3 regions of the Candidatus Pantoea soli genome follow, and region 1 is predicted to be linked to each of the others. Evidence: predicted binding sites of a transcription regulator. Region 1 holds the regulator's gene; each other region holds the start of a gene.
The links. The regulator Fur, encoded in region 1, represses iron uptake genes when iron is present. The targets are predictions, from matches to a motif close to ATAATAATGAGAACNACTATCAA.
Positions count from the first base shown of each region.

Region 2: a site for Fur is predicted at 1,590-1,612, ahead of bfd (bacterioferritin-associated ferredoxin). Genes of this name have one in related genera too.
Region 3: a site for Fur is predicted at 1,296-1,318, ahead of D8B20_RS07185 (TonB-dependent siderophore receptor). Genes of this name have one in related genera too.

Region 1 covers NZ_CP032702.1:1,126,769-1,130,047, forward strand. Annotated here, with positions in the region: gene glnS (glutamine--tRNA ligase) at 1-554, shown strand, start outside; gene D8B20_RS05205 (hypothetical protein) at 792-1,187, shown strand; gene fur (ferric iron uptake transcriptional regulator) at 1,247-1,696, opposite strand; gene fldA (flavodoxin FldA) at 2,049-2,579, opposite strand; gene ybfE (LexA regulated protein) at 2,717-2,992, opposite strand; gene ybfF (esterase) at 3,161-3,279, opposite strand, start outside.
Region 2 covers NZ_CP032702.1:3,402,124-3,405,402, forward strand. Annotated here, with positions in the region: gene rplC (50S ribosomal protein L3) at 1-112, opposite strand, end outside; gene rpsJ (30S ribosomal protein S10) at 145-456, opposite strand; gene bfr (bacterioferritin) at 773-1,255, opposite strand; gene bfd (bacterioferritin-associated ferredoxin) at 1,356-1,550, opposite strand; gene tuf (elongation factor Tu) at 1,716-2,900, opposite strand; gene fusA (elongation factor G) at 2,970-3,279, opposite strand, start outside.
Region 3 covers NZ_CP032702.1:1,544,429-1,547,707, forward strand. Annotated here, with positions in the region: gene D8B20_RS07185 (TonB-dependent siderophore receptor) at 1-1,232, opposite strand, end outside; gene treA (alpha,alpha-trehalase TreA) at 1,424-3,100, opposite strand.

The sequences.
Region 1 (3,279 bases):
ACAAACCGGAGATGGGCTCGCGCGACGTACCCTTCAGCCGTGAACTCTGGATCGATCGCGCAGATTTCCGCGAAGAGGCTAACAAGCAGTACAAACGCCTGGTGCTGGGCAAAGAAGTGCGCCTGCGCAACGCGTATGTCATTCGCGCTGAACGCATTGCAAAAGATGAAGCGGGTAACATCACCTGCATCTATGCCACCTGCGATGTGGAGACCCTGAGCAAAGATCCGGCTGATGGCCGTAAAGTGAAAGGCGTGATCCACTGGGTGTCCGCCATTCATGCGCTGCCGGCAGAGTTCCGTCTTTACGATCGGCTGTTCAGCGTCCCGAATCCGGGGGCGGCAGAGGACTTCCTCACCACCATTAACCCGAATTCGCTGGAGATCAAACAGGGCTTTGTGGAACCCGGCCTGCGTGAAGCCGCGGCGACCGCGCCGTACCAGTTTGAACGTGAAGGCTACTTCTGTGCCGACAGCGTCTATTCGCAGCCTTCTGCGCTGGTATTTAACCGTACCGTGGGTTTACGTGACACCTGGGCAAAAACTGGCGAGTAAGCGGCCGGTTGCGTCACACGATATGATCATGTCAGGGCGAGCAATCGCCCTTTTTTATTATCCCGGATTCTCCTGGGCCAATGCTTTATGCTGTACAACCCCAAATTGCCCCGCCAGCCCGGTGTTACGACTTTTCTGACTTTAATAATTTTAAACCATTTACCCGTGTGAAAAGTTTTTTTTCAGGTAGGCTATGCGCTCTCGGACGACGCTCTGCGGGTAATTACAGGAAAAAAAATGACAAGTCTCGCTCAGGAAGCCAAACACAGCGTGGTGGTTTTACATCAGCTTATCGAACGTATTTTTAATCAGGCGCAAGGCAGTGATGACAGCATGGAACTGCTGCTGTCGCATTTTCATCCTGAATTCAAAATGGTCACGCCGCAGGGTAAACAACTCGATCTGAATGATACCGAAGTGCTGTTCCGTCAACTGCACGGTCAGCGCGAAGGGATGCGCATCGCCACCAGCGAGCACGCGATCATCTCCGAACAGCGCGAAGAGGTGACCATTCAGTATCGTGAACTGCAGATGATGAATGGCAATAATCAGAGCCGCATCTCGCTGGCCGTGCTGGATTGCAGCACGGCAATTCCCCGCTGGCGCTATCTGCAGGAAACGCTGATCGCCTGATCACAGCCATAAAAAAACCGGTGAAAGCACCGGTTTTTTTATACTGCATAGCACATTTCTTATTTGTCGTGGAGCGTGTCGTCTTCGCGGCAGTCTCCCAGCGCACAGTGACCATAAAGGTACAGGCTGTGGTTGCTGAGCTTAATCCCGTGGCGGGTAGCGATCTCACGCTGACGCGTTTCGATGGATTCATCGCTGAACTCGATCACTTTGCCGCAGTCCAGGCAGATCAGGTGATCGTGGTGGTGCTGCTGAGTCAGTTCAAAAACGGATTTACCGCCTTCGAAGTTGTGACGGGTCACGATACCCGCGTCGTCAAACTGGTTGAGTACGCGATAAACCGTCGCCAGACCAATCTCTTCGCCCATGTCGATCAGGCGCTTGTACAAATCTTCCGCACTGACATGATGGGACTCTGGTCCAGGTCCCTGAAGCACTTCCAGAATCTTCAGTCTGGGCAGCGTGACTTTCAGGCCAGCCTTCTTCAATGCGGAGTTGTTGTCAGTCATGCGGATAGTGTCCTGTTACTTTGCTGGTTACTTACGGCGCAAAGGCCTTGAATGTGTGATCAGCGCATTCTCATTTGCGTCTCATTATAGGACTCAGGCAGTGAAATGAAAACTGACCGAAGCAGGCAATCCCTCAGGGTTTCAGGTGAGGGTATCACTGACGTCAGTGGGATCGTGACGATCGGCGTTTCATTTCACTCAGCCTCAATCAGATGACAGAGGAATAAGCGGATGACCGTTGCGGGTATTCTACAGAATTGCGGGTAAAAGTTAAAAAACCGTAGCTATTATTTTTATAGGAAATTCCATTGTCCCAATGTGAGCCAGCGCCCACATCGGGAGGCAGGGATCATCAGGCTTCAATGATCTCTTTCAGCTGCAGCTCGTCGAAAATCTGCTTCACCCATTTATCGACGCGCGCGTTGGTCAGCTCAGGCTGACGATCTTCGTCGATCGCCAGACCCAGGAAGTGGTTATCATCGGCCAGGCCTTTGGAAGCCTCAAAATGATAGCCTTCAGTCGGCCAGTGCCCCACAATCACCGCACCGTTCGGCTCGATGATGTCACGGATGGTGCCCATCGCGTCACAGAAATATTCGGCGTAGTCTTCCTGATCGCCACAGCCAAACAGCGCCACCAGCTTACCGTTGAAATCGATCTCTTCCAGCGTCGGGAAGAAATCATCCCAGTCGCACTGCGCTTCGCCGTAATACCAGGTTGGAATACCCAGCAGCAGAATATCGAATGCCTCGAGATCTTCTTTGGTGCTCTTGGCAATGTCATGCACTTCGGCGACATCTTTACCCAGTTGTTTCTGGATCATTTTTGCAATGTTTTCAGTGTTGCCGGTATCGCTGCCGAAGAAAATGCCTACGATTGCCATGGGTTAAGTAACCTCTTAAATCCTGATTGTGAAAGTAAGTCAGTAAACTGCACAGTTATGCGAATGATAGCAGACCGGTGAAAAGCGCGGAACGTATAAAGCGCTGGCGGTGTGTTCCTGCGTGCGGTCTGCGCGCGTCACGACAGTTTGAGCTGGGCCAGCAGCATTTGTTCAATCAATTCGCTGCGGCTGATGTTCTGCTGTTCCGCCAGACTGTTGAGCGCGTCCACCGCTTCGCCGGACATTTTCAGCTCGACGCGACGAAGCCCGCGCACTTTATCGCGTTTCAGCTGGTTGCGCTTATTGATGCGCAGCTGTTCGTCACGTGACAGCGGACTGGTTTTCGGGCGACCAGGACGCCGCTCGTCGGCGAAGAGATCGAGCGTGGTACGGTCTGTCTGTTCTTTTGCCATGATTTGTGAAACTGCGTGGGCGCGAACGGCGCAAAGGCGCTGCGCGATTAATTCATTATTGGCCTGACCGCGGCGAAAAAAGCAGCCGCGGCAAAATTTTAGCGCGACATCATACTCCAGCGCCCCGCGTGACGCCAACCCTAAACCGCCTGCGACAAGCTTTTGCTTTTACAGGTTAAAAAAACGCCGCACGGCGCGTAATACCGCATCCGGTTTTTCTGCGTGCACCCAGTGTCCGGCACCGCTGATCACATGCGCGTGCGCCTGCGGAAACTGATGCAGCAGCG
Region 2 (3,279 bases), 1.5 Mb from region 1:
TGACCTGGGTAACGCGGTTTGCTTCAACTTCGATTACGGTTACTGGGATTGAAACGCCTTCTTCAGTGAAGATGCGAGTCATGCCCACTTTTTTACCGACTAAACCAATCATTGTATCAACCTCTCAATCGCTCGATGACCTGATTAACCCAGGCTGATCTGCACGTCTACACCGGCAGCCAGATCCAGACGCATCAGAGCATCAACGGTTTTTTCAGTTGGCTCAACGATGTCTACCAGACGCTTGTGAGTGCGGATTTCGTACTGATCACGCGCATCTTTGTTAACGTGCGGAGAGATCAGAACAGTGAAGCGCTCTTTGCGAGTCGGCAGCGGGATCGGACCACGGACCTGCGCACCAGTGCGCTTGGCAGTCTCGACGATTTCCGCGGTTGATTGATCGATCAGGCGATGATCAAACGCTTTAAGACGGATACGGATTCTTTGGTTCGACATGAGACCAAGGCTCCAAACATTTTATAAACGAAAAAAATTACTACCCACACCCATTACGATTGATGGGGGAGTGTAATCGTTCAGCATATAACTCCCCAATCGGGAGTATTGTCAGGCGATACAGTTACCGCTATCGCCTGCGATTCTGCTCGAATCGCGCCACACCAATATCGGCAGGCCCGCGCATTATACGGAAATCTGTTCAGGAAGCAACCCGTGCTGCGTTTTTAACCGAAAAAGGTACGGCAGCACATAAAAAAGCCCGCAGCGCGCTGTTCTGCGCGGCGGGCCGGGGCTGTATTCCGGATGGCAGACGCTAGTCGCTGCCCTCATCTTTAAGTTGCGCCTGCAGGTAATTCTGCAAACCAATTTTCTGAATCAAATCGAGTTCGGTCTCCAGCCAGTCGATGTGATGCTCCTCTTCCGCGAGGATTTCAATCATCATATCGCGGCTGACGTAGTCATGAACCTTATCGGCCCAGGCGATCGCCTCACGTAAATCTTTTGCCCCTTCCAGCTCCAGTGTCAGGTCGGACTGCAGCATCTCCGGCACATCTTCGCCGATGCGCAGCCGGCCCAGATCCTGCAGATTGGGAATGCCTTCCAGAAACAGGATGCGCTCAATGTACTTATCCGCATGCTTCATTTCATCGATGGATTCGTGGTATTCGACATCGTTGAGGCGCATCAGGCCCCAGTTTTTAAACATGCGCGCATGCAGAAAATACTGGTTAATCGCTACCAGTTCATTTCCCAGCAATTTATTGAGGTAATTTATGACTTTGACGTCGCCCTTCATTTCGCTTCCTCCGCTGCCAGTTTACTAGAGCGTAGATGCGGATAAAAAGAAGTCAAAAAAGCACGACTGTTTTTGTGGGTACTCCCCCACTCCGGGTGGTTCAGGCTATCTCTTTGTACAGCGGCACGTTTTGCATCTCTTCATCCATGATCTCCCGCGCAGCCCGAATGCATTTGCCGCACTGTTTCCCGACCGGCACCAGCTGGCGCAGGTGCTGAATAGATTTAGGCTGATAACGGCGCACCACTTCACGCAGGGTTTTATCGCTTACGGCATTACACAGACAAACGTACATTCACTGCAGGCTCCGGTACAAAAACTGATCAAAGTGTAAATGAGAATAGTTTTTATTACAACGTAGCTTTTGTGTGGGATTATTATGCAGGCATAAAAAAAGAGCACCGAAGTGCTCTTTTTCATGCTGAGGTGACCACTTACGCAGTCACCTGTTGTCACGCACTTAAGCGATAACTTCAGCTACAACGCCCGCGCCAACGGTACGACCGCCTTCACGGATTGCGAAACGCAGACCCTGGTCCATCGCGATTGGGTGGATCAGCGTAACGGTCATTTTCACGTTGTCGCCTGGCATAACCATCTCAACGCCTTCTGGCAGTTCGATGTTGCCGGTCACGTCAGTGGTACGGAAGTAGAACTGTGGACGGTAGCCTTTGAAGAACGGAGTATGACGGCCGCCTTCGTCTTTAGACAGAACGTACACTTCTGATACGAACTTGGTATGTGGCTTGATGGTGCCCGGCTTAGCCAGAACCTGGCCACGCTGGATCTCTTCACGCTTGATACCACGCAGCAGAACGCCGCAGTTCTCGCCTGCCTGACCCTGGTCCAGCAGCTTACGGAACATCTCAACACCAGTACAGGTAGACTTGGCGGTGTCTTTGATGCCGACGATTTCAACTTCGTCGCCCACTTTCACGATGCCGCGCTCAACACGACCGGTCACAACGGTACCACGGCCGGAGATGGAGAATACGTCTTCGATTGGCAGCAGGAACGGCAGGTCGATTGCACGAACCGGATCCGGGATGTAGGTATCCAGGTGGCCAGCCAGCTCAACGATCTTCGCTTCCCACTCAGCGTCGCCTTCCAGTGCTTTCAGCGCTGAACCGCGAACGATTGGGGTGTCGTCGCCCGGGAAGTCATACTGAGACAGCAGGTCACGCACTTCCATCTCAACCAGTTCCAGCAGCTCTTCGTCATCAACCATGTCGCACTTGTTCAGGAACACGATGATGTAAGGAACGCCAACCTGACGACCCAGCAGGATGTGCTCACGGGTCTGAGGCATCGGGCCATCAGTCGCAGCAACAACCAGGATCGCGCCGTCCATCTGCGCAGCACCGGTGATCATGTTTTTCACGTAGTCGGCGTGGCCCGGGCAGTCAACGTGTGCGTAGTGACGGCTTGGGGTTTCGTATTCAACGTGAGAGGTGTTGATGGTGATACCACGAGCCTTCTCTTCCGGCGCGTTATCGATCTGATCGAAAGCACGCGCCTGGCCGCCGTAGGTTTTAGCCAGAACGGTGGTGATTGCAGCAGTCAGGGTGGTTTTACCGTGGTCAACGTGACCGATGGTGCCCACGTTTACGTGCAGTTTGTTACGTTGAAATTGCTCTTTCGCCATGGCGATAATCCTTACGTTATGCCTTCATCAGTGATGAAGGCATCAGTTCACAATTTTTAAACCGTAGCCTTATTTGCCACGAGCTTCAATAACGGCCTGAGCGACGTTGTTCGGCGCATCATCGTACTTCAGGAACTCCATGGAGTAAGAAGCACGGCCTTTGGTCAGAGAACGCAACTGCGTCGCGTATCCGAACATTTCAGACAGCGGAACTTCAGCGTGAATCTGAACGCCGGTAGCGTTAGATTCCTGACCTTTAAGCATACCACGACGACGGCTCAGGTCACCGATGACGTCACCGGTGTTCTCTTCTGGCGTCTCTACTTCAACCTTCATGATTGGCTCAAGCAGAACTGGTTGTGCTTTCTTAAAGCCATCT
Region 3 (3,279 bases), 420 kb from region 1:
GGCATCTCTCCTGCTGTCTCGCCGGTCCAGGGATTGAGGGCACTGGCCGATCCGCGCGCCGTCAGCAGCTGATTTTTGTAACGGTGGTACTCTGCGCCAATTGTCACGCGATGCGCAATCGCACCGGTGGTAAACGCTGCCTGCAGCTGATTGTCGCTGGCCCAGGCACGCAGCGACGAGCGCTCGCCGGAGTAGTAGCGATCCAGCCAATCCGTATCGGTCGCACGCCAGCCGATTTGATACACCTGATCCAGTGCTACCTGAGACTGGCTATAGCTGCCGGTGGCATGCAGCGACCAGATATCGTTCAGGCGATGCGAAAAATCATAGCCGTAAATCTGTTCATGACGTTTGAACTGATCCCGTGCGCTGTCACCCTCATAAAACCCGGCGGGCAGCTGTCGGCCACGGTGGCGGAACAGGGTGCCGTCTGCCGGCACCGAACCGTGATAGCCGCCCGACGGATCTTTCTGCAGATAGGCGCGCAGCAGCAGGCTGGTGTCCTCATCCGGTTGCCACAGCAGCTGCGGCGTAAGGGCATACTTCTCTTCACGCGTGTGTTGATACTGAGTATGGCTGTTGCGCGTGATGCCGCTCAGCCGCCACGCCCACTGGGTGTTGATGGCATCAGTGTAATCAAAGGCGGCGCTGTGGGTGGCATGGCTGCCGCCGGAAAACTGCAGATGGCCCTCGCGGGCAAACTGTGGCCGCTTCATGACCATGTTAACCAGCCCGCCCGGCACCGTCTGCCCGTAGAGCGCGGAAGCGGGGCCTTTGATCACGTCCACGCGATCGAGAAACCAGTTATCCACCTGCAGCACGTTAAAGCTGCCGCCATCGCTCATGACGCGCAGACCATCCAGAAAGGTGTTATCAACGTCACCGCCGTGAAAACCGCGCAGTGACACCGTGTCGTAGCGCGTGGCCGCACCGCCAAAACCGGTGAAGACGCCGGGCGTGTAGTCCAGCGCCTGATTCAGATCCTGCGCGCCCTGATCGGCCATCTGCTGTCGCGTAACAACCGAGACGGACTGCGGTGTCGTCACCAGCGCGCGGTCGCTTTTGCTGGCACCATTGCTGCGGGTAGCCAGATACCCCCGCACCGGTGAAGTGGCGGTTTCCTCCGGCTGCGCGGTCACCACCAGTTCATCTTCAGCGAATGCGGCGGCAGGGAAGGTAAGGGCCAGCGCGCACAGCACGCGGGCGCGATAAAGCGGAAACGGCGAGGTCATGACAGTTCCTTTGACAAAGCAGCAACAGCGGTACCAGACCGCAATGATGAAAATAAGAATCAATTAACAGTGAGAATTATTATCTTTTATAACGGGATGTGTCAGGCTGTCAATGGTGATGCTGATGCGGGGCGGGAAGCGTGCAGTGAAAGGCGGCGACCCGACGGGGTCGCCTCTCCTCAGTGACAGGGTTATTGTGCGCCGTTCAGCGCCGGCATAGCCGGAATGTCGCGGGCGCTGTTACAGGTCTTGTCTTTCGGGCAATATTTGTCCAGCAGCATCAGCGTGACGCCATTGGTCCAGCCAAAACCGTCCTGCAGCGGATATTCACCGCCACCACCGCCGCCCAGTTTGTCGCCTTCAACCACGTACTTCTCCACCAGCTTATGCTCGCGATCGTAGGTCTGCTGTACGTTCTGCAGGAAGCGCTGACCAATCTGCTGCGCCAGTTTCGGCTGCTTATAGTGCTCCAGGCCTTCCACCGCTACCCACTGCAGCGGTGCCCAGCCGTTAGGTGCATCCCACTGCTGACCGTTGTTCACCGTGGTGGTCACCAGCCCGCCCGGTTTCAGCAGCTGCTTTTCCACTGCGGCGGAGGTACGCTCAGCCTGCCGGTCGCTGGCCAGCTGCAGGTAAAGCGGGAACAGCGTGGCGGCGGTCAGCTGGTGATGCACCTGCTTCCGGCCAAAATCATAATCGGCATACCAGCCCTGTTTGTCATCCCACAGATAGCGGTTGATAGCGGCCTGACGCTTCTCTGCCGCGTCCGCCCAGTTTTTCGCCTGCGCGTCCTGCTTCGCCAGCTTCGCTGCTTTCGCCAGCGTCTGTTCAAGGTGGAACAGCAGGCTGTTGAGATCAACCGGCGCCAGCTGGGTGGTACGAATGGATGCCAGATTATGCGCGTCGGTAAACCAGCGTGAGCTGAAATCCCAGCCTGAAGCCGCACCGGCACGCAGGTCGCGGTATACCTGCTGTTTGTTGCGATCCGGCGCTTTCTTCGCGGTTTCGACATCGTCCAGCCAGGATTCGGTACGCGGCGCGTCGCGCTCGTCCCAGTAGCGGTTCAGCAGCGTGCCGTCGCTCAGTTTAATCACGCGCTTGCTGGCCTGCCCGGCGGCCACGCTGTCGCTGTCCGCCATCCAGTAGGCGTACTCTTTTTCCAGCTGCGGCAGATACTGACGGTAAACGTCATCGCCTTTGTGCGTCGCCAGCAGGTCCACCATCAGGCTGAAGAACGGCGGCTGTGAGCGGCTGAGATAGTAGCTGCGGTTACCATTCGGGATATGGCCATAGCGGTCCAGCTCGGTGGCAAAGTTATCCACCATATCCTGCACGCGATCCCAGTGACCGCTCTCTGCCAGGCCGAGCATGGTGAAATAGCTGTCCCAGTAGTACACCTCACGGAAGCGTCCGCCCGGCACCACATAAGGTTTTGGCAGCGGCAGCAGCGAATCATACTGGCTGGCCTGCGGCGTACTGCGCGTCAGCACCGGCCACAGACCGTCAATGTGCTCGCGCAGGCTCTGTCCGGCAGGCGGCACATACTTGTCCTGCGCTTTAGGCAGGATGAAGTTGGTATCGACAAAACGTTTCAGGTCAAAGTTGCGCTGGCCTTTCTGCATCTGCCAGTCGGCGAGAATTGACGAGGGATTATATTTCGGGACCGCATCGGCAAAGGTTTTCTGATCCGGATAAAATTTCGCCTGCTGCACCGCATTGAACAGGGGGCCGAGGCGCACATCCGGCGGCTGTGGCTGGCTGCTGAGCATGCGGCTGGTGTCTTCGGCGTGCGCGGCCGTCGCGCTCAGCAGGGCGGCGCTCAGTAACAGGCTCAGGCGCGCGGGCGTGGATACGACATTTTTTATCATCGGTTTTTCTCCTTGTCCGAAAAGGTGGTGCGCTAACGCATTGACCACCCGAACAACTTTAGACGCTATCCGGCGGCTTAGCCTTGCGCAGCGGCAGAAATGTGAAGCTTCCACACATAATCACCTGAGAAATTGCATTCAGGCTAAGTTTTTTACTTGCCCTGTCGCGCTATTTGCCT